Regions from separate parts of the Peribacillus sp. NJ4 genome, predicted to be linked through region 1. Evidence: predicted binding sites of a transcription regulator. Region 1 holds the regulator's gene; each other region holds the start of a gene.
What was found. Region 1 encodes LexA, which represses DNA repair genes until DNA is damaged. Its sites were predicted from a motif close to CGAACATATGTTCG; they were not measured.
Positions count from the first base shown of each region.

Region 1 (7,389 bases):
AAAGGTTTATTCCGTCCGGATTCCCAAGCTGATACTGCCGTTGGGGCCACTTTTAATATATTTGCCAAATCTTCTTGTGTCATTTTTCTTTCTTTTCTTAACATTTTAATGCGTTCACCAATGTGCATATTTCTTCACCTCTCACTTGAATATACACTATGAGTGAAAGTGAGTAAACTTGAAGTGCGTGAATTTTACAAAAATTTGTTGGAAACTATACTTCAAGTGTGATATCATTTTTTTAGACAGGTGGTGACAAGATATGACAAACGTTAAGTTCACACTTAAACAAGCGAGGAAGTATAAAGGATTAACTCAAGACGAAATGGCTAAAGTGCTAAAGATGGCCAAGAGGACCTACATTGATTATGAACAATATAAGATTCCTTTGCGAATTGATAAGGCGTATATGTTCGCTGAATGTGTAGGATTCTCGATCGACGATATCATTTTTTTTGATCCTGACCTACACTTCAAATGTAGTTGAATATTTAAAGGTTATCAGTTTCCGTTACTGGTGTGACCATTCCTGGGTTGAAAAATTTAATCAATAGCACTGACCTGCCAAGGGACAAAATTCATGATTATGATGATTCAAGTGAGGATGGAAAGAAGGTGAAAAAAGTGGAAAGGGAAATTAGGTCCTCTGAAGTTGCAGTAGGAGCTGCCGTTAGCACCTTTGCGATTTGAAAGGAAATTCGTGGAGAGGTCATTGATGATATTATCGTACACGACGGTGTATTCAAATTTGTTCAATCGAAAGGACGAGCTTATAAATGAAATTAATTATCCAGTTCTCAGGGTGAATTACGGGTATGTGGGAGGAGGGGGCTAAAAGGAGTTTTTAACCAAAAAAAGGGTCGCTTGCATGTAAACTTCCAATCGGAACATGATGGTGGTGATTTTGATGGAAATGCAATTTCGATGGGGGACCCAATTGTAATGGGGAAATTTTATTGATGAAGAATCATGATTAGGGGAAATTGGACAGTGGCACATTCGAAGGGGAAATTTATAAGGATGTTCATAAAAAAAGTCAAGCCCTCTATCCCTTGCAGGAGAAGGGCTTGTTCTATTTTTGTATTTATATACAATCGCTGTTAAGTATTTACTTAATAATTTGTTCTGGAGCCCAATCAGGTCATGTAATGTGGTAGACCAGGTAAACCCAAGTAAGGAAAACAAACTAAATCAGTATCGCCAAGGTAAACCCCATCAACATCTACATAAATGAAAATGAATTCAAGGAAATCTTCATACTTTATCTCTATGTTAATGAATTTCTTCTAGTTTTTTTCTCCCATCTTTTATGAATTCAGCAGGTAATGGCATGCAATAGTACAAATATAAACTAATGAATGCTATAGAAGACCTGTGAAGGAGGGCATTGATAATAGGCGAATTCGAAAAATTCCATAGGATATAGGGGGAGATAGCAATTGAAAAAGAAGGTAATCAATTATGTCGTTTTTCTTGTCCTCATTCTTACCATATTAATTATGGCTAAGCCTAACATTTCCTCAGCAGGAAAATTGAAGCCGCCGTCCGAAACTTTCAACCCAGGGGATTGGTTTTTGGGAAGTATCCCTCCCAATCTTGACACAAATAGACCTCCGATCGTTTTTGTCCAAGGGAAAAATGGCAGTTCAACCAGCTGGTACGGTGAAACGGACTATCATGGTGTAAATGATATGTATACCAAAGCATATGAAGCCGGTTACCAAACGGTTTTTGTTCAGCTTTATGATTCAGCTGGAAATGGATCAGTGAGCCAATATGCTAATGGAAGGCTGTTAGCTCAAATGCTTGCAGAAATCAGTAACCATTTCGGCGGCGAAAAAGTAAATATAATAGCCCACAGTAAAGGGGGACCAGACACCCAAGCGGCTCTAGTACACTATGGAGCACACCAATATGTCGGAAGGGTCATCACTTTAGCGGCCCCTCATCACGGTTCTAACCTAGCTGATTTGGCTTATAGCTGGTATGCGGGCTGGCTTGGTTCCCTATTGGGTCAAAAAGATGAAGGAACTTATTCTTTACAAGTTGGTAAAATGGCGGAATTTCGATCTGTCACGGATAACCATGTTAACTCCCGTAAAAATATGTATTTCACCGTGGCCGGTATGAATAGGGGGCCGGTTCTTTCAGCTTTATCAATGGGTGGACAATATTTATCTTCATATGGAGAAAATGATGGTCTAGTGAATGTTTGGAGTACAAAAATACCCTACGCATCACATTTATTTACGGATCCCAACTATGATCACGACAATATTCGAGTAGGTTCAGCAGTATTTTCAAGAATTGAACCCTATTTAAGAAGCACTTCTACTGCTGGGATTCCTGGTTTAAATGTCAATTATAAAGAACGGGTTGAAGATGATGTCATCACAACCGCACTCTCTCAAACCGTCCTGGGAGATGTCCTGCAACAAAATGTCTGGAACGAAAAAAGTTTCCATGTAAATGAAGCAGCCCCAGGTAATATAACCATATATACAGCTTCAAATGATGTCGAGGTCGAATTAATTTCTCCTTCCAATAAAAAGTATGCACCTTCCTTAAAAGTTCATTCTGCAAAAAATGAAACTTCCTTTTTTAATGGTGCCACCATCCAAACATTTAATAGAAATAACCTTGAAATTGGTGACTGGAGAGTTCGACTGAAGACTAAATCGCCAAAAGACGCATACCTGTTCACAGCACATTTTAACGAAAAGAATCCCATTACATTAAGTATGGCCGGAAAAGTTAAGCAAAAAGATGCAAAATTTTTAATAAAGAATCCAATGAATGATAACAAAAGGCCAATCAGTACAACATTTTCGGTTCATCTAATAGATGAAAACGGTAATGAAATTCGTGAAAAAAGCTCATTTAAGGTAATGGACGCCGGAAATTTTTCTGGTACTCTTCCAGAAGTACCTAAATCAGGTGTTTATAATGTAACGATTGATGTCAAGGAAAAAAATGTGAATGGTACTGAAAGAACCCGTACATTGATTCGTTCGGTCTATATAGAAAAATAGTAAAAATGATTAGAAAAGACCTTCTCTTAATTGAGAGGTTTTTTTTTGGGTGAAATGTATTGAAATGATTCAGCAAAAGGAAACAGCCAGGCCGTATTTCATATTGGTCCTAAGTTAGCGGTTGATCGAAGGGCATTTAGCAAGTCAGATCCCCCTGCAACAAAAAAGATTCATGAAATCCAACGAGTGCCATCTAGGATCTAATCCGTCTTTTGATAAGATTCCCTATAAGATAAAATACAAGTTTTGAGTGCTGAATAATTGCCAATGCTTGCATAGCCATAAAACCAGCCCATGAAAATTCCTGCAACCAAATGATGACGGTGGCTAATGAAAATGGAAATGAATAAGCCAATACCCAAAGCGATGGTAGGGGTGAATTTTGGTGGAATATGAAAAATGACCTTAATAAGTTGAGTAAGAATCATGATGGTAGGAATGGCTATCACTGCATCCCAAAAGTTTGTATGGATGGTTGGGTAGTCCATAATGTCACCACCTTATTTTAGAAGTTTTATAAAATTAATTTTTACCATTTATAAAAGGTTTATACCATAGTAATTCATTAAATGATTGATCAAATAAAGTTGATGCAAATGGTTATGAAATTTTCAGCGTTCAATTAAAAAGCCATCAATCCATTGTATATTAATGGGTTTGATGGCTTTTACTAGAGAGGGAGAATGATAATCCAAATTGAAGCCGTACTTAGTAAGTTATAATCATATTGATTTTAGTCAAAAAACAATTAATAACATTTTTTTTGCTGGACAAGCTGTAACCTTTCTCATAGTTTAGAATACGATAAGAATGAAGATATCCAACTAATAATGGGAGGTTCTAATGAGTAAGGAATCGTTTATTAAGGAAATTGCTCCTTATGCCCAAAAAATTCAAAAGGAATTTAAAATATTACCTTCTGTTGTCATTGCACAAGCTTGTTTGGAGAGTGGTTATGGGACAAGCTTCTTAGCAAATCAAGGGAAAAATATATTCGGTACAAAAGGTGACTATAAAGGAGAGTCTGTCATTATTCAAACAATCGAATATGTCAACGATGCGCCCGTTCAAGTATGGTCCAAATTCAGAAAATATCCAACATGGGCAGAAAGTCTACAAGATCTTGCCTATCTATATGTAAAGGGGACTTCATGGAATAGAAGTTTGTATACAGCTGTCATTGGGGAAAAAGATTACAAAATGGCACTTAAAGCAATATTCGATGCGGGCTACGCCTCGGACCCGAAATATATAGAAAAACTGGTGAATCTTATCGAAACAAGTGATTTAACTAAATATGACGCAAGCAACGAAGAGGTCTATCATATAGTCAAAAAGGGGGACTCCGTCTCTGCGCTTGCCAAAGCATATGGTTCTACACAAGTGCAGATTCAACAGTGGAATGGGTTGGCTGATCTTAACCTCATTAAAGTGAACCAAAGATTAAGAGTGAAATGAACCTTTAACAGGGAGCGGGATTTTAACGCTCCCTTTTTTTTATTGGAATGAGGGTTTCCTATTTTTCAAAATACATATATCCAGAAAGACGTTAGTTTCCCTTTCATCCGGCATAAATGAGAAAGGATGTTAATAATCTTAGGAAAACTCGATTCTATCAAAAAAATATATCAAAACCTAGTCTTCCATATGCATAATGAGAGAATTCGGGACATAAATTAAACAAACAAAAAAAGCGCGGTTAGCGCTTTTAGTGTATTTGTCTATATAAGCCTATAACTTTTCCAAGTATCGAAACATCTCTTAAAATAATTGGTTCCATATTCGAGTTCTCAGGCTGAAGCCTTATGTAATCCGGTTCCTTAAAGAATCGTTTTACAGTGGCTTCATCATCTTCCGTCATGGCCACGACGATATCTCCATTATTGGCGCTGCTTTGTTGTTTCACGATGACATAATCTCCATCATGAATTCCTGCTTCGATCATACTTTCACCCATGATTTCCAGCATGAATACATGGTCATCATGCGGAACCATGCTTTCGGGAAGCGGAAAGTATTCTTCTATGTTTTCGATGGCCGTTATCGGCATGCCCGCTGTTACTTTTCCAAGTAACGGAACGTTCACGACATTAACTTTGGGGATATTGTTCGCTTCCTCCAAATTCAGTATTTCAATGGCCCTCGGCTTGGTTGGGTCACGTCTTATCAGGCCTTTACTTTCCAGGCGGGATAAATGTCCGTGTACTGTTGAACTTGATGCAAGTCCAACTGCTTCGCCAATCTCCCGTACGGAAGGTGGATACCCTTTTTGGCGGACCTCTTCTTTAATGAAATCAAGGATATCTTGCTGCCGTTTTGATAGTTTAGTCATATGTGCACCTCTTCTCCAATGTTCTTTGCTACATTATAGCATGGCCCCCAACTCTATACAAACATAAGTTCGAATTTTGTTGTTGACTGAAACAAACGTTCGTATTATAATTTGGACGTAACATACGAACGAACATTCGCTTTGGAGGGATATTTATGAAAAAATTATACAAAAATTATATTTCTACGATTCTATTAGCGGGATCGGTATTCATCTTTTCAATTTTATTCTCTTGTACATTAGACAATGATCAAAAAAAGGATTTCCTTTCTATAGAAGTAAGTGAAGGCGACACCCTATGGGGAATTGCCGAAGAGTATGAAGAAGCTGATTTGACAAAAAAAGAATTCATTGGTTGGATAGAAGAGCATAATGGAGTCAGGGCGGATACGATTAAACCTGGTCAAGTCATTGTCATACCGGTTAAAGGGGAAGATCTTGTTCAGAATTTGGCCAGTCAGCAGTAAGTAGTGAAGGTAGGGTATTATGAAGGCAGTAATCTATTGTAGGGTTAGCACAGAAAAAGAATCCCAGGAAACATCATTGGCAAGGCAGGAAGATGAATTAGTTAAATTGGCGGAAAAGATGGATGTGGAAGTTGTTTCCATAATAAAAGAACAGGCAAGTGGTTATGAGTTAAATCGGGATGGCATATTTGACATGCTTGAACTATTTAAAACCAAAGAAGCTGAAGTTCTATTAATCCAGGACGAAACTAGACTGGGGAGGGGAAATGCCAAAATAGCCCTTTTCCATGTCATCCTTAAAGAAGACGTGAAAATTTATACGCTCTCACACGATGGAGAACTTGAGTTATCTGATTCGGATGCCATGGTCATCCAGATAGTTGGTATTGTAGAAGAATATCAAAGGAAACTACATAATCTAAAAATAAAACGCGGGATGATAAGAGCCGTTGAAAAGGGATACCGTCCGCAAAAAAATCTTCATAACCAAAGGAATTCCACTGGAAGGGACCGTATGGAGATTCCAATTGAAGAAATTATTAAACTCCGGGCCAATGGATTGACATTTGCAGAAATCGCAGCCACTTTAAGGGGCTTTGGATACAATGTATCTAAAGCCACTGTAAACAGGCGTTTTCTCGAACATCAACTAAATACAGAGGAAAGTCAATCATAGAACTTGTAATTTCGCTTTTTTTTTAATACCATGACAATATCCGCAGATTACGAAGGAGCGAAATTATGCTATCAAAAGAAAAATTAGCCCGTATTAATGAACTTTCAAAAAAGGCCAAGGGTGAAGGTTTGACGGAAGTTGAGGCGAAAGAGCAAACCCAATTAAGAAGTGAGTATTTGGAGACATTCAGACGGTCCATGTCCGATACGTTGGAGCATGTGAAAGTCGTTGATCCAGAAGGTAATGACGTCACTCCTCAAAAGATAAAGAGTATTAAAGAAAAAAGAAACTTACATTAATGCTTGGACTATTCTCATGGAACACTCCATTTGAGGATTCTTTTTTTAGGAATAAAAAGAGAGTGCATTCATGTATGTATTCCCCTATTTAGCTTAATCTAAATAGGGGCCTTCTCTAATTTGTAGAAAATTGTAATATTGGGTTAGTAAATAGTGATTTTAGTTGTGATATTATGCTGGTCACTATAATATAAAGAGGTACATTACAGGAAGGGATGTTTTATTATATGTTAGATAAATTAGATGCACTTTCTATCAATACGATTCGTACGTTATCGATTGATGCAATTGAAAAGGCTAATTCCGGCCATCCAGGTATGCCGATGGGGGCAGCGCCGATGGCGTATAAACTATGGACTGAATATATGAATCATAACCCGAAAAATCCGGATTGGTTTAATAGGGATCGCTTTGTTCTTTCAGCTGGTCATGGGTCTATGCTGTTATACAGCCTTCTTCATTTATCGGGCTATGGCTTATCTATCGATGACTTGAAAAGCTTTCGCCAATGGGGAAGTAAAACTCCGGGACATCCTGAATTCGGACATACGGCAGGTGTAGATGCAACGACGGGACCGCTTGG
Region 1 covers NZ_JAUCFQ010000001.1:3,432,161-3,439,549, reverse strand. Annotated here, with positions in the region: gene QUF94_RS17100 (LexA family protein) at 1-128, opposite strand, end outside; gene QUF94_RS17095 (helix-turn-helix transcriptional regulator) at 263-487, shown strand; gene QUF94_RS17090 (hypothetical protein) at 535-690, shown strand; gene QUF94_RS17085 (esterase/lipase family protein) at 1,500-3,032, shown strand; gene QUF94_RS17080 (hypothetical protein) at 3,233-3,520, opposite strand; gene QUF94_RS17075 (glucosaminidase domain-containing protein) at 3,876-4,490, shown strand; gene lexA (transcriptional repressor LexA) at 4,741-5,364, opposite strand; gene yneA (cell division suppressor protein YneA) at 5,520-5,831, shown strand; gene QUF94_RS17060 (YneB family resolvase-like protein) at 5,851-6,507, shown strand; gene QUF94_RS17055 (DUF896 domain-containing protein) at 6,573-6,806, shown strand; gene tkt (transketolase) at 7,034-7,389, shown strand, end outside.

Region 2 (7,389 bases), on a different contig from region 1:
GGACGATCAAAATCTCCTTGACGTACGTCTACTCCGCGAGTTCTTAATTCTTCAGCTTTCTCTGGATTTCGCACACTTACAGCCAGTTGATTAGCTGGTACAGTTTTCAATAAGGTTTCTACAACTTTCGTTCCCAACTTTCCTGTTGCTCCTGTTACTAATATTTTCATTTGGTATTCCTCCAATAATTTTTTATATTCAAATTAAACATCCATTAACCTGTATCTATATCTAATACATGTATTTATAATAGATACATGTAGTTGTCTTGTCAACCAATTTATAAACCTTTTATATTTTCTTCAAATTTTAAGGTATAATACGTTGTAATCAAATTAAATACATGATTAATCTGTGTAATAAACTTTGCGATGAAGTAAAAGGTAGGTGAATGATATGTCCATCAGCAGCCGATTTACCGTTGGTGTTCATATATTAGCTCTTATTGAATTAAATAAAGAGGGAATAAGCTCATCGGAGTTCTTAGCGGGGAGCGTAAACACGAACCCAACCTTGATAAGAAAAATTATGGGTATGTTAAAAAAGGCAGGGTTAATTGAAGTACAACCTGGTATTGCCGGGGCAAAACTAGCCAAGGAACCTTCTTATATAACATTACTTAACGTTTATAAGGCGGTCGATGTTGTGCAGGAAAAAGAATTGTTTAGTGTGCATGAAAATCCGCACCCTGATTGCCTTGTGGGCAGGAACATTCAAGATTCGATCACTCCTGTGTTGTCAGCAGCTCAATTTGCTATGGAAAAGGTACTGGAAAATATAACCATTGAAGATATTGCTAAGGATATTGTTGAAAAAGAAAAACATAAAATACAATAATAAATTAAAAAAAGACATTCTTGAAAACAGAATGTCTTTTTTTCGTAGTCCAAATCCCTTCTTTAACCTGCCCTGCACCGTTTGTTGGTTGCATAAGAAAAGGAGCTGCTGATCAACTCCTGGTAATGAAGTAAAGCACCCGTTAGTTTAAGTACAAATCTTCACAATTAAACAAGTTCAGGATTTAGAGGACCATTCATCACTTTTTTACTTTTATTTCCTCGGGTATAGTGGTCCAGAACTTTGGGTCTTCTAAGCCGAGCCGCCAAATCCCGATTCCCCGCAAGTTATATTTTTTTACTAGGTTTAACTTAAACCGCAGACTATCGCTATTCTCAAACCAAACTTGGTGGCTATGATGATTATGATCAACGTAACTGAAATGAGGTGTTTGCGAACGGGATTCCCATATAACTTTAGCTTTATATTTTGTTCTCTGATCCATTAACTGTGCGTAGGAGCTATACAAGGCTTTGTCTGCTGTCGTATCCCAGTCCCATCCATACCCAGCGATACCGAGTAAAATTTTTGATGGTGGTACGCCATGTTTCAAAGCATAACGAATCGTTGCTTCTGTCCAATTGACTGATGCTGTTGACCCGGGTTTTGTTCTTGGGTTGTGTTCATCGTATGTCATAATCATTAACCCATCTGAATATAGACCAAGCTTTTCGTAATCAAACCACCGTGACCAGGGATTAGCACGGGAATCACCTGTGTTTGCAGGGACTGAAACCGTAACTACTTTTCCATCACGATGCACAGCATCAGACAATTTTTTTATCAGCAGACTAAAGGAATCTCGGTCAGTCAAATACAAATTTTCCATGTCAATATTAATACCGTCATATTCTAACTGATTCATTTCATTGCGTAAGTTCTGAATGAAAACATTGCGGTTCTTATCGTTTTCGAGTACATTACTAGCTACCTGCTTGCCCTTCTCCACGGTTTCATAGAAGAGGTTATGTACAACCATATATACCTTCAGGTGTTTTTTATGAGCACTCTGAATAACCTTTATCTTATGATCTGCTGTAACGGAAACTATAAGACTGCCTGGACGTTTATCATCAAGCTTATACCAAAAGGGTGCAATGATGCTTAAACTGGTGAATTGCGAGTTAACTGTAGGTTGAGACCCTGGATACGTTCCTTCCTGTTCTGTGTAGAAACCTAAAACTTCACGAGGAGTTTTATTCTTATTGTATTCCTCTTTTCGTTGTAATTGACTACAGGATGACATTATTAATAACGCCATGCTTAAAGAAATGATGGTGAATAACCGATAACAATTTTTCGCCATAATACACCTTCTTCTAATTTGTATATACCTTAAGTTGATAAGAAAATTTGTAACTTATTCACGAATTAACTTTCCCCCAAATAAAAGGTCTCAGGAAAAAGACTTCCACAAGTTAATAAGTAGTTCGGTTTTAAAGTACAAAAACGCATTTAGAGAGCAAAATCGAAACAGATTTAGCAACCGAATTATCAATGTAAATAACATTACAATTGGCATAACAAAACACTCAGAGTGAAAGATCTCTGAGTGTTTTGTTTAAATAGCTGATTTTAAGCAGGAGAAAACTGTTCTACAATTCGATTTTTCTAGCTTTATCGACAGTGAAAAGTTAGAACCGTTTACTGTAGAACTGCCAAAATAATGCACTAGCATCTATTATGTCCACATGCACTTAGTGTTGCAACAAAATATAGTTAGGACCACGAGGACAGCGTACATTTTGGTTAGCTGTCTTTTTATGGCAAAAGAGAACATTAAATCTAGATACAGTCTATATTATCCTTATTCAAGGGAACTATATAACCAATTAACTTAATGATGTCAGGATCAGGGGGATTAATAATGAAAGTACTGTCGATGATCCAGCCTTGGGCAAGCTTATTTGTCCTTAGGGAAGCCGAATATGAAACAAGGACTTGGAGAACGCATTATCGGGGTCCTCTTGCTATTCATACGAGCAAAAAAGTAGATAAGCCCGCCTGTAGACTGGATGGAGTTGCCGAGCTGCTGGCTAAGCATGGGTATACAGAAGATAATCTGCCGACCGGAATGATAATTGGAGTCTGCAAGCTGAAAAACTGTTTGAAAATAGAAGAAAACAATGGAAACTGGGCGGTCTTAGAAGATAGTCGGGTTATTTCAGGGAACGACTTGTTTTTAGGGGATTACAGAGTTGGCGGCTATGCCTGGGAAATTGAGGACATGCGGATGCTCGATGAATATATTCCTGCAAAAGGGCAGCTTGGGCTGTGGGAGTTTAGCGGAAAGATATAAGTATCAAACCATAGTGGCACTGAATCTGGAAATTCTATGCTTGTGGTTCTCTTTGGGGTTGCCATTTGATTAGGAATTTACTGTTTTTTTGGTGGTTTTTCATAGTTCTGAGACTAATTTTTGCTTGTTTCCCCATTGCGCGGTTCAAAAAGAGGGAGAAATATGATGGTTTTTAAGGGATATCGATTTCCGCAAATGGGGAATTTAACATTTTTTAGCCCGACTCAAAATCGTGTTCCTCTGGAGTGCCGGTTCGACCCCGGCCACCGGTATCACCAATAGCGAAGAATCGCTATTACATCAAGCTTCACACTTAATTGTGTGAAGCTTTTTTGTGTTCATGACGCACTACAGAATATGTATAAATAATGTTTTAATCCTCAACGATTACATTAATAATTTCATTAAATTTAATTTTCTCAAAGAAACTATCTTTCTTCTGAATACTTAACTCTTTCGTGACAGGATCAATATACACACAGTATCCATGCAGTTCAATTGGATTTCCATCGTTATGCAATCTAAAACTTATCGGTAAATGATATTCCATCGCATAATGAATGTTGTTTTCAAATTCTTCAACCTGGTATTCATCTAGGACAGGTTTTTTATTTAGGAAGTAATCAACCTCACCCATTTTTTTATTTAAAGCTTTATGTTCTGGCATAATCAGCGCTGCTTGCCATTTAACGAGCCCTCTATCACGAATTGTACTCATCAGAAAGATCCCTCCTTTTTATTTATTATATACGAACTAACGTTCTTATTAAAGGTAGAAAAAATGCCTGTTCCAGAGAAGGGCTTTTCCAATTGTACGAAGACACAAAGATAAGTACATTGGGGACATGAATTTGAGTACATAGAGTTATTAATCCACTCAAAACCGCACCAATTCAATCTCTAAACTGTTTTGAGATACAAAATCGAGTACATTATAAACAATACAGTCATACAAATTTATCTGTATACACAAAGGGGAAAGCAATCTATACCCTCCCCTTTTTCGAACAACATATATTTTTAATCTTCTTGATTATTTTATAAAAAAGATAGATTATTTTTGTGATCCTTAATCAACTAACGCACCCGTTAGCTTAAGAAGAAAGTAGCCCGAACAATCTTAATAATGAGTACAAAATAAAACCCACACCAATAAATATAATTAAAAATCTCATTATCCAAGGTAATTTAGGATGAGGGAAAAACGCAATAATGCCAACGGTTAGAAAAAGAACACCCACAACAAAACTAAATAACACTTCCAAACAATTCACTTCCCCATTTAATCTTACATATTATATACGATTTACCAATAAAACCGTTTCACTATTAAACTAACCTGCCCCTTTAGTTCCATAAGAAAATGAGCTGCCAAAGCAACTCTCTTATAGAAGTAAAGCACCCGTTAGCCATCCATGAATCGCAAAAATCGGCGATCCACCACAAAGAATGAAAATGGTTGGGAAGTGTCCATACTGATACTGACCTTAATCCAGTCAACCCTAATCCATAGACTAATTAACGCTCTCCTCTTTTTTTAAACGATTGAGCAGGGTCTTCTTAAGTATTGTCATTTTTCATTATTAAAGAAACTTATTTTCATGGTAGTTCAACAACAAAATTTATTATTATCCTATTACTTCTCCCAAAGCACTATACGTCTTCCCTCTGGATCTTCAATCCAAATAAACTTTCCAAATTCATTAATCGTCTTTTCCATAACAAGGGGAACACCCATTTTTTCTATATGTTTGATACTGTCATCCAAATTTTCAACTTGAAAGTTTAACATCACTTGTTGTTCTGTTGGAAAATAGCGGTCATTTTCAGAAAAGAAGGAAAAGATAGTTTCATTGCCTGATTGTGGTGTAATAATGGTACCATTCCAATTTTCAATTTCAATTTTTAGGACTTTACTTTACCATTTTTTTATATCCTCTAGATTTTTAGTCCTCCAAAAGATTCCTCCAAAACCCTTTATTATCATAAGAATCTCCTTCCTATCCCATTAGTTATTAATTTAAATGCTAGTTTTGAAAGCGAATTCCTCTTTCACTAACCTGCCAGTTAGAACAATTTAAAAAAGGCTGCTTCGGTTATATGTAATTCCATATAAATGTTATTTTATAGGGGGGTTTATATAGTATTTAATAAGATGTTGATCATTAAAACAAGTAGAAACAAAAGGGATAGAAATCTATCCCTTTTTATTTATGCTGACCTCAAAATGACCTCATTTACCACAACAACTCAAAGAATGTAATTGTAAAATTTTCAATTTTAAATTTTGGCTCTGTTAAAGTAAATTGTTGATTTTTGAGCAAAAAAAAGACAACAATTTTTGTGGTCTTTGCTTTTCCTTATTCAATTAACGCACCCGTTACTTTGTGACCGTATCGCTAAGATTGAGGGCAGTAAGAATGAGTTTAAACGATTCCAAGCCCCAGTATTAACACTGAATAAGGAAGAGGAGGAGGATATCTTTGATAAGCTTATTCATCTGTTTGACGGGGTTGTTGTGGAGGGTGAAATTCAAGAGGTCAAAGAAGAAGAACCAATTGACCAGCTGAAACGCTGGATCGCAAACACTGGTGAGCTCCGAGTAAATGAGTTAGCAAGATTGATAGGTTTAGGGAATAATAAGGTTCATGCCATGATGGTGGAATTAGTAAATGAAGGGTATTTGAAGAAGGAAGGCAGAAGTTATGCCATTAACGTGAATGATGAAGAATTGGATAAATGGAGGGATAAGGAATGATACCTTTTACGACTGCATTGATAATCCCTGTTGTAACCTTCTACGCAATGATCAAAGGAATCGATTATATGTATAGTGAAATGACTGGAAAAGAAAAACCGATTACGTCCATTAACTTTCGCCAATGGAAGGACGGATGGGGATGAATAAAAAATTAGTAAAATGTAAGTCTGCGTTGATAGAATAATTGAACATAAGCAGAAGGGTTCGAGAATCTTTAAAAGATCTCGAACCCTTCTGTTTTAATATGTGAGTGTCCAGTCTAGTTTACGGGATGCGTGAAAAAAAAACGAGTGAAAATATAATTTCTGGTAATCAAAGTTTATGAGATTTTTACGAATAAAAAAAGTGAAGAAGGAAAACCCTTTAGAGTGGCTAATATGAGTTAGCAACAAACCTACATTGACATGTCATTGCGCTTGTTTTTATGAGAGATATATTTTTTCGGTATCGCAACATTATACGGCACATTGCTATGTCCGTAGCTACGATGAATCATCATATACAGTAAACCAATACCTACAACTATGACTCCTGAAACGAGCACGATATAGTTATCATACCAAGGTGCATCTGGCGTTCTTGGCCAACACATGTTGATCATTGCGATGATTCCGTAGACAAGCGCACCAATATTGACGGGCAGTCCCCACTTGCCCAATTGATACTTACCACTTGGCTTCCATCCTTTTAGTCTAGCTCGAAGTGCAGCAAAGACAACCATTTGGAATCCAAGATAAATGCCAAATGCCGCAAAACTGATTACCTTTGTGAGCGCATCTGTAGACACTTTTGATCCAAGCACAATGAGGGCTGGGACAATTGCGGCAAGAAGCAGCGCATAAGGTGGAATGTGACGAGCAGCCGAAAATTTCTTTAACAATCGGCTTCCTACAATCATGTCATCACGGCCATACGAATAGGCAAGTCTGCTTGCTGCCGCTTGTAAACTCATTACACATGAAAGGAAAGAAATCAACACAATACCCAGTACAATCTTCGCGCCAACAGCACCAAATGCATCGTTTAGTAAGGTATCAACAGGCGTTACGTCCTTACCAGCGATAACTGCTGGGATATCAGCAACTGATAGTACTAAAGCAAGGCAAACAAAAGTTGCTGCAGCACCGCCAATGTAAATGGTCCGACGCATTGCCTTTGGGATAAGAACACCTGGATTCGGTACTTCTTCAGCAACATCACCACAGGCTTCGAACCCATAATATTGAAAAATTCCAATTAATCCAGCTGCTGCAAATGCATACATGTAGCTATGACTACCTTGAGCACCAAAAGAATCAAAGAGCACATCAAGACCGTGCACCCTTTGTGTGATAAGCAACCAAAATCCAACTACAAGCGCACCGATAAGTTCAGCAGCAAAACCAATAACTGCAGCAGCCGCGAGAACCTTTGTGCCAAGAAAATTGATGATAGTCGATAGTGCAAGAAGGACTACTGCACAAAGAATCGCAGAGTCCACCGATACTTCAAA
Region 2 covers NZ_JAUCFQ010000002.1:170,424-177,812, reverse strand. Annotated here, with positions in the region: gene QUF94_RS25990 (SDR family oxidoreductase) at 1-170, opposite strand, end outside; gene QUF94_RS25985 (Rrf2 family transcriptional regulator) at 397-837, shown strand; gene QUF94_RS25980 (glycosyl hydrolase family 18 protein) at 1,037-2,143, opposite strand; gene QUF94_RS25975 (ASCH domain-containing protein) at 2,705-3,136, shown strand; gene QUF94_RS25970 (YolD-like family protein) at 3,510-3,854, opposite strand; partial or broken gene QUF94_RS25965 (VOC family protein) at 4,773-5,120, opposite strand; gene QUF94_RS25960 (helix-turn-helix domain-containing protein) at 5,487-5,894, shown strand; gene QUF94_RS25955 (hypothetical protein) at 5,891-6,040, shown strand; gene QUF94_RS25950 (APC family permease) at 6,292-7,389, opposite strand, start outside.
Region 2: the regulator LexA is predicted to act here: its motif matches at 3,887-3,900, upstream of QUF94_RS25970 (YolD-like family protein).

Region 3 (7,389 bases), 760 kb from region 1:
TTTTTTGAATTTGATTCCTCAGTTCTTCGCTATGAAGTTAGCAAATAGACACAAAAATAAAGTTAAAGATTAATTTGATTAAGAAGAGTAACTTCTTTGAATTAAAAGTTACTCATTTCGTTAATAAATATCAACAATATTCATTAACATTGCCTACATAAAAAGAAAAAGTAAAAAAAGCCTACTTCCTTGAATTGCAAGGATCGTAGGCTTTTTTATTATTTAAAATCACTTTTCACAACGTCCTTCCCCTTCATGAATTCATCATTATATGAATAATAATCTTTTACCTCATCTATAATCCATTGTTTGGATGTTTCATTATAAGTTAAAACTAACCAATATTCCTCAAACGTTTCTTCTATTGGTTCACTGTCATTAAATCCGTTGTATCTTTTTAGTTTATTGTGAAATTCTACTGGATTTTCCTCTTCATATTGTTCATTTTCTTTAGTTAATTTAATATTCCCAAGATCGATTCGAGTCCCTAACGCTGTCCCTTTCCAGTAACTTTCATTTGTTTTTGTAAACTGAATGTTTTCCGCATAGTCTTTAACGATATTATCAGCAGCTGTATTGATAATGGAAGTCAAGCCGGTTGAGAAAATAACTGGAACAAGTACAAAACAAAGAGCCCAACTTTATGAAGCTATTGAATTTGCACGAGAAGGAGATAAAGATTCTTGATGAAGTACTCAAATGATTGAATCGTTCGGGAGTTCAAAATCAGTTCCAAAGCTTTCACATATTATTCTTATATATATGATTTAAAGCTAGTCTGCAGGAAAAGTTGATAAAGAAACAACTTACCATTGGCATTGATAAGACGTGTCCGGCCATTACGGTATCCGTACCGGTGGATGAGAGTATTGAAGATTCTGGGGATTTGACGCCTTAGTTTGCACTGCAGCAAATAGGTTTCAGCTTCATTTAAAATATGTTTCCCGTTTTGTGACTTCACTTCATTCATAAAGCTGTTCTATAGAGAGCTGTGATTGAAGTGAACCCAAAAAGTTAGACACTTTATTTAATTAGGGATTTTTTCTCTTTTTCCAATGTTCCGAAAAAAATAAGGAGCGAATCTTTAATAAAAAAAGCCTGTATCGATGATTACTTGGTAATTATTGATACAGGCTTTAATATTCAGCATTTATCAATACTTATATATATTTAAACAAATAAGCTGGCTTTTTCCTTTACTTATATCGGGAAAGTGTAAGTTTTTTAAGTTGTTTTCAGAAAAAACTATTATTTTTAAAATTCTTAGGTTCTCTACTATAATAAATTAAATTCCCAGTTCGTTTTAAGGAGATCAGATATGTATAATGTACTTTTTATCACTATAGGCTCAGTGCTTGTTGCAGTAGCCTACAACTTATTTTTGATACCTCATTTAATTTTAAGCAGCGGACTTAGTGGACTTGCGATTATGTTCGGAATCATTACCCCAGTCAACACAGGGATATTGAATTTTCTCTTGAATTTGCCATTGCTGATTCTAGGATACTTGAAGTTAGGAAGACGCTTTATCACCTATACGATATTATCAGTTGTCGTGATATCCGTCAGTTTATATCTCATTCCAGTTCATGGAATATCCACTGAACCGATTTTGTCTTCTTTATTTGGCGGAATCATATCGGGATTCGGTATAGGCATCATTTTTCGTGCTTCAGGGTCTTCAGGCGGTTTCGATATCATTGCCATGCTGTTGGCTAAGAAGAGCGATTTTCCACTTGGTACATTGCTTTCAGTGATGAATGGAGTTGTGGTGGTTATTTCAGGCTTCATCTTTGGTTGGGATGCCGCATTATATACGCTGATTTCCATATATGCAGCTGGAAAGGTGATTGATACAATTCATTCCAATCACATTAAATTAACATTAATGATCGTTACGAAAAAGAGTGACGAAATGAAAACGAAGCTCCTGACCAACCTATATCGAGGAATTACAGTCATGGATGGTGAAGGTGCATACTCTGGAGAAAAGAGTAAAGTGATGATGACAGTCATTACCCGTTATCAATTAACCGATGTAAAAGCGATGATAAAAGAAGTGGATCCGAATGCTTTTGTCAATATAACAGAAACAGCCGAAGTCATGGGGATGTTTCATAAAGAGTGATGATAAATAGAAAAGCCTCCCAACATTGGGGAGGCTTTTTTGATTATCAGGCTGTTATTTAGTCATGCATTTTAGCTTCCAAACTGTTTTAGCAAAACGTTCATTTCAGAACTTAATTTTAAGAATAAAGGTTCGTTTTTCATATCCAAGGCTTCATCAATCTGTTTCGCAAGGATATTCTTTTTGGTATTAAGGACGGATTCCAGAATAATCATATCAATTAACATTTCCTGAACCACAGCATCGTTTTTCATTTCGCTCATTGATAAGGACTTCACTGACTCTGAATAAGATTTTTCATTTTTCAAAGTTACCACCCCTGACCCTTTTTATTAGTATATGGATTTGAATGGATAAAATCAACTGAAAATTTAAAAAATTTGAATCTTGATTGAAAATGTGTCGTTTAGATGACGAAATGACCACTATTTATAAGAATTTTTAACTTTGTGTGAACTTGCTTTTTATCTTTACAGGTTGTGCTATTATAGTGAGTAATTTAACATATATTTCCCATCTGACTTCACCTATTTATTGACAATGGGGAATGGAAGGGTACAAACAGCAATTAAGAGTATAAGCTTTGTTAAAGTGAAAAAAGTGTTTAATGCAATGAGGAAGAGGTGGATTAATAATGAAGGAAAACAGTCAGGGAATCATCGAGGAGTATGAAATCACGCCATATACACTAATGGTTTCGCCAATCAATTATGGCAGTAAAATATATGCCCGTATCGTTGAAATGGAGGACGAATTCGTCTCGCCCTTTAAACCTTTGGAAATAGTAAAGAAAAGCTGTGAGTTCTTCGGATCAAGTTATGAAGGACGCAAGCAAGGCACGAAACAGCTCATAAACATCACACATAAAGCACCGATCGCGATTGATCCGACGAGTTCGATCTTCTTCTTTCCAACTACATCTCCGTTGCGTCCCCAATGCATCTGGATATCACATGAGCATGTAGTATCCTATGATCGCCAGGATTCCAAACATACAACCATCACATTCAGGAATAAACAAACCATCGATATAGAAGTATCATGCAGTTCTTTCGAAAACCAGCTGCACCGGACATCCTTTTTAAAAACGAAACTCATCCAGAGGATTGAGGAAACAAAGAGGAAATCTTTCTATCTGTTCACCGAAGCAAATGGAGTCAAGGCTTCAGAGGTAATGTCAAAGTATATACCACGTTAGAAAGGGATTCAGGCTGGGATAATCATAAAAGCATGATTGGAATGAAAGTAAAGGATGCAAGCGTACGGAATTCACTCGAAAATAATGGAAGCCCTTCTTATTAAAGAAGGGTTCCATAATTAATCTTCAAATAATTCATCCATTAGATCGTCAATTTCTTTTTTTGATTTTTCAGTGCCTTCTTTGGAAATGGAGATATTATCACCAAAATACCAGTTAAAATGTCCTGGGTATCTATGATGATTGTTTAAAGATTCCCTGATTTTTTGAATATATATTATGTCCAAAATTTCACAGTGAATAATAGTATTACATAAAAGAAATCTATTAAATTCCGGATGAGTTCCTCAAAATCGCCAATCAGATAGGGTATGAAAACTTAGGGCTCACCAACAGCAATATGTTTTGCAGCTAGAAACCTCCAAGCAAACGGCAGATATTGCAAAGGGAATAGGCGTAGGACTTTATGATGTAGGTGAAGAATATGTGAAGGGAGTTTGGAATTTTGTCACAAATCCTGGGGAATCGATTGAAATTGTGGCTAATTCTATTATTCACCCTATAAAACCCTATATATTGTAAAGTCCATCTCGGATTCTTATAACGGAATATGTCTTACATTGTCGAATTGATTATATAAAAAAGAAAAACCATGCAGAGGTTAAACATTGCATGGTTTTTTATAAGAAAAAAGAGTTGGAGAAACTTTTAACGATCAAATAAAGGGGTATAAGTTTGTTAGTGATTCACTTCATAATATATTGGACATCCACGATGTTTCAAATATTTTGTTCAATATTTCACAAACTATTCACAAGGGTTCTTATCTTTCTGGAAGTTCTTTTTTATATCAAGAGATGGTTAGTAGTAGATGGCTAGACTGGTATAGGGGCAGTATATAGACATGACTAAAAAAAAAAGAGTTCTGGTTGACGTTTTTCATTTATGAATTTTTCCAATCGAATACGGATTTATATCCAAAATAATCTTTCCGCTTTTTTGTTGGTTAATTTATAAGTAGGCGATTTATTTTTATAAGCTGTCAGAGACACTTTAATTAAAGTAATTTGGTTTTCAAAGACTTTACTCAGACAATGCCGTCAACAATCTTTTGCAAAAATGCTGTGCTGACTCTAAAATGATAGTGTTGGGGAATAGTTGTGTTTGTACAGAATTAAAGTGGTGATTAAAATGACGATTAATAATGAGCATGCCAGCCCAACCTATTATTCGTTAAGGACTGTGGAAAAATTGTACTCACTTATCTTAGAAGCAGGAAAGATCAGATGCGTTTTAATGGTCATATCTTCCTTCCCCCCAGGCATCTGTATCCTTCCGGAAAGACTCCAATCACCCATCATTCACAGGCAAACAATATGGAGGATGTCTGTAATAGGGATAATCCGCTAAATTTCCCTTGAGCGGAGACTTTTTTCGAAAAAGTAATAACATAACAAGTCTTCGGTTTTGTTGCGAAGGCGGGGATTGAAGTAATTATGATGTTCCTCGTATCCTTTATATAAAAAACAATACATCGTGAAGGATTCATCGCGTTTGATTTCACTTACTTTAATATTCTCCTTGCGCAAATAGCGCCGTACCTCGGCAAGATCGTCCTGGACCACCGTTAAAATATGTTCGACTAGTTCCGAATAGGGCCTTTTTAATTTAAACGGACTAATTTCGATGACCTTGAGATCCCGGTTCAAGACTGTAATAACCATAGGGAGGTAGATGGCTTTTTCAATCATATTTCGGTCATCTTCTGGAATGCGGGTCATCATGACCGCTCCTTTCTAAAGTAGCACGTTTACAATATTAATATGTATACTTAGTAAAAGTGAGAACGTTTGTTCTTGTTTTTTATCCTAATGCATTTTCAGTGCATATGCAAGCAATTTTGATAAATGATGAAATTTTTGTTAACAAGATTATGTTTTCCTGAGATAGGGAAAGTATGAAGATATATGGATAATAATTCTTGCAATTTCAGGGGAAAGTGATATATCTAAAATAAACGGTTTTTAATAAGTTTATGCTACTTTTATAGTAGCATGTCGAGGGAGATAATTATGGATTTGGATACTATACGTGAGTGGTTTACACTTGATCATATTTCGGCGCTTATTCAGCAATATCGCTCATTCGGTCCAATTCCTGGGATCTTACTGCCGATGCTGGAAGCCTTTTTGCCCTTTTTGCCCTTAGTGGTGTTCGTGCTTGCTAATGCAACGGCTTTTGGTCTCTGGTGGGGGTTTTTATTTTCTTGGATTGGTGCTGTAGCTGGTTCTTTTTTTATCTTTTTAGTTATTAGAAGATATGGTCAAATGAGGTTTTTTCGATTTTTGCAAAAACATAAGCAGGTGCAGAGGTTGATGGTTTGGGTGGAAAGCCATGGATTCGGTCCCATGTTCATACTGCTCTGCTTCCCTTTTACTCCATCGGCTATCGTGAATATCGTGGCAGGACTTTCAAAAGTCAGTCCTTTGCAATATGGACTTGCAGTCGTAGGAGGGAAAGCGGTGATGATTTTTACGATCAGCTTCGTAGGTTACGATTTAGTGTCCTTAATACATAAGCCTGTGCGTACGATCATTATCGGGATTGTCATCTTTATCCTGTGGTATGTAGGAAAAAGACTGGAAGTCCGGTTAAATAAAAGCATGAAGAGAGAAGAAGGACAATAAATTAGTATATAAATGTAGTAGGGGTTGAACTAGATGGAAAAAACAAACAAGAATACTTTATCCGATTGGATAAAAGCAGCCATGATAGCTTTTGTTATTTACATCTTAATCCGTACTTTTTTCTTTTCAAGTTATGATGTTGAAGGAAAATCGATGCAGCCGACCCTTGAAGATGGCAATAAACTTGTCGTGAATAAAATCAATTACCAGATTCATGATATCAACCGATTTGACATTATTGTTTTTCATGCGAATTCACAAGAAGATTATGTTAAGCGAGTTATAGGGATTGCAGGTGACCGCATTCGTTATAAAGATGATTGGCTTTACGTAAATGGTGAGAAAGTGGATGAGCCTTATCTTGAGAAATATAAGGAAGGTTTTCCGGGACAGGATTTTACGGGTGATTTTACCTTAAAAGAATTGACGGACATGACCACAGTCCCGGAGGGCAAGCTTTTTGTCATGGGTGATAATCGTCTTGAAAGTGCGGACAGCCGTCACTTTGGTTATATACCTGTTGAAAATGTTATCGGTAAAGTCGATGTTCGATATTGGCCGCTCAAAGAATTCAATTATAGATTTACAGGTGAATGATTCGAAGCCCGAAAATTATGAGGGCTTTTTCTTTTGGGGAAAACGCGAACGTACGATTGGTGTTTTTTTAAGGGAAACGGTAAAATAATAGAAAGTGTGTCTAATTGGAAACAGAAACCTAGTCATAAAAAAGAAAGTATTTCTGGTATGATAGATCTAGATATTATGTTGTATAAGGGGGAAAAGAGATGTCACTCCGTTTTTTACTGGGAAGATCGGGTGCAGGGAAAACTTCGCATATATTGGACGAAATTCGCTCCAAATTGGCAGAAGATCCCGAAGGCAATCCAATTATCTACCTCGTTCCTGATCAGATGACGTTTCTATCTGAATATAAATTAATTAAAACACCAGGCCTTGCCGGAATGATCCGGACACAGGTTTTCAGTTTTAGCAGGCTGGCTTGGCGCGTTCTTCAGGAAACTGGGGGAATGAGCCGGCTACATTTGGACAGCGTTGGCGTTAATATGTTGATACGGAAGATCATGGATGATAAAAAGGAAGATTTAAAGATGTTTCGCCGCTCTGCTGATAAGCAGGGGTTCATTGCACAGATGGAACTAATGCTGGCTGAGTTCAAGCAGTATTGCATCCAACCTGATGACATTCAAAATTATTTGGCCGAAACATCACCGTCCGGCAGCGGCATTCAGGATAAACTGCATGATCTTGAATTGGTCTATCAGGCTTTTGAGGATGAAATGGTTGATAAATATTTAGATTCCGAAGACTATTTCACTTTGCTTATCGAGAAAATGTCAGAGTCTTCATATATAAGG
Region 3 covers NZ_JAUCFQ010000001.1:4,194,719-4,202,107, reverse strand. Annotated here, with positions in the region: gene QUF94_RS20905 (hypothetical protein) at 1-73, shown strand, start outside; gene QUF94_RS20900 (hypothetical protein) at 219-593, opposite strand; gene QUF94_RS20895 (YitT family protein) at 1,319-2,128, shown strand; gene QUF94_RS20890 (IDEAL domain-containing protein) at 2,200-2,436, opposite strand; gene QUF94_RS20885 (competence protein ComK) at 2,763-3,326, shown strand; gene QUF94_RS20880 (hypothetical protein) at 3,446-3,613, opposite strand; gene QUF94_RS20875 (hypothetical protein) at 3,732-3,908, shown strand; gene QUF94_RS20870 (YhjD family protein) at 4,733-5,107, opposite strand; gene QUF94_RS20865 (TVP38/TMEM64 family protein) at 5,399-6,013, shown strand; gene lepB (signal peptidase I) at 6,047-6,610, shown strand; gene addB (helicase-exonuclease AddAB subunit AddB) at 6,799-7,389, shown strand, end outside.
Region 3: the regulator LexA is predicted to act here: its motif matches at 5,170-5,183, upstream of QUF94_RS20870 (YhjD family protein).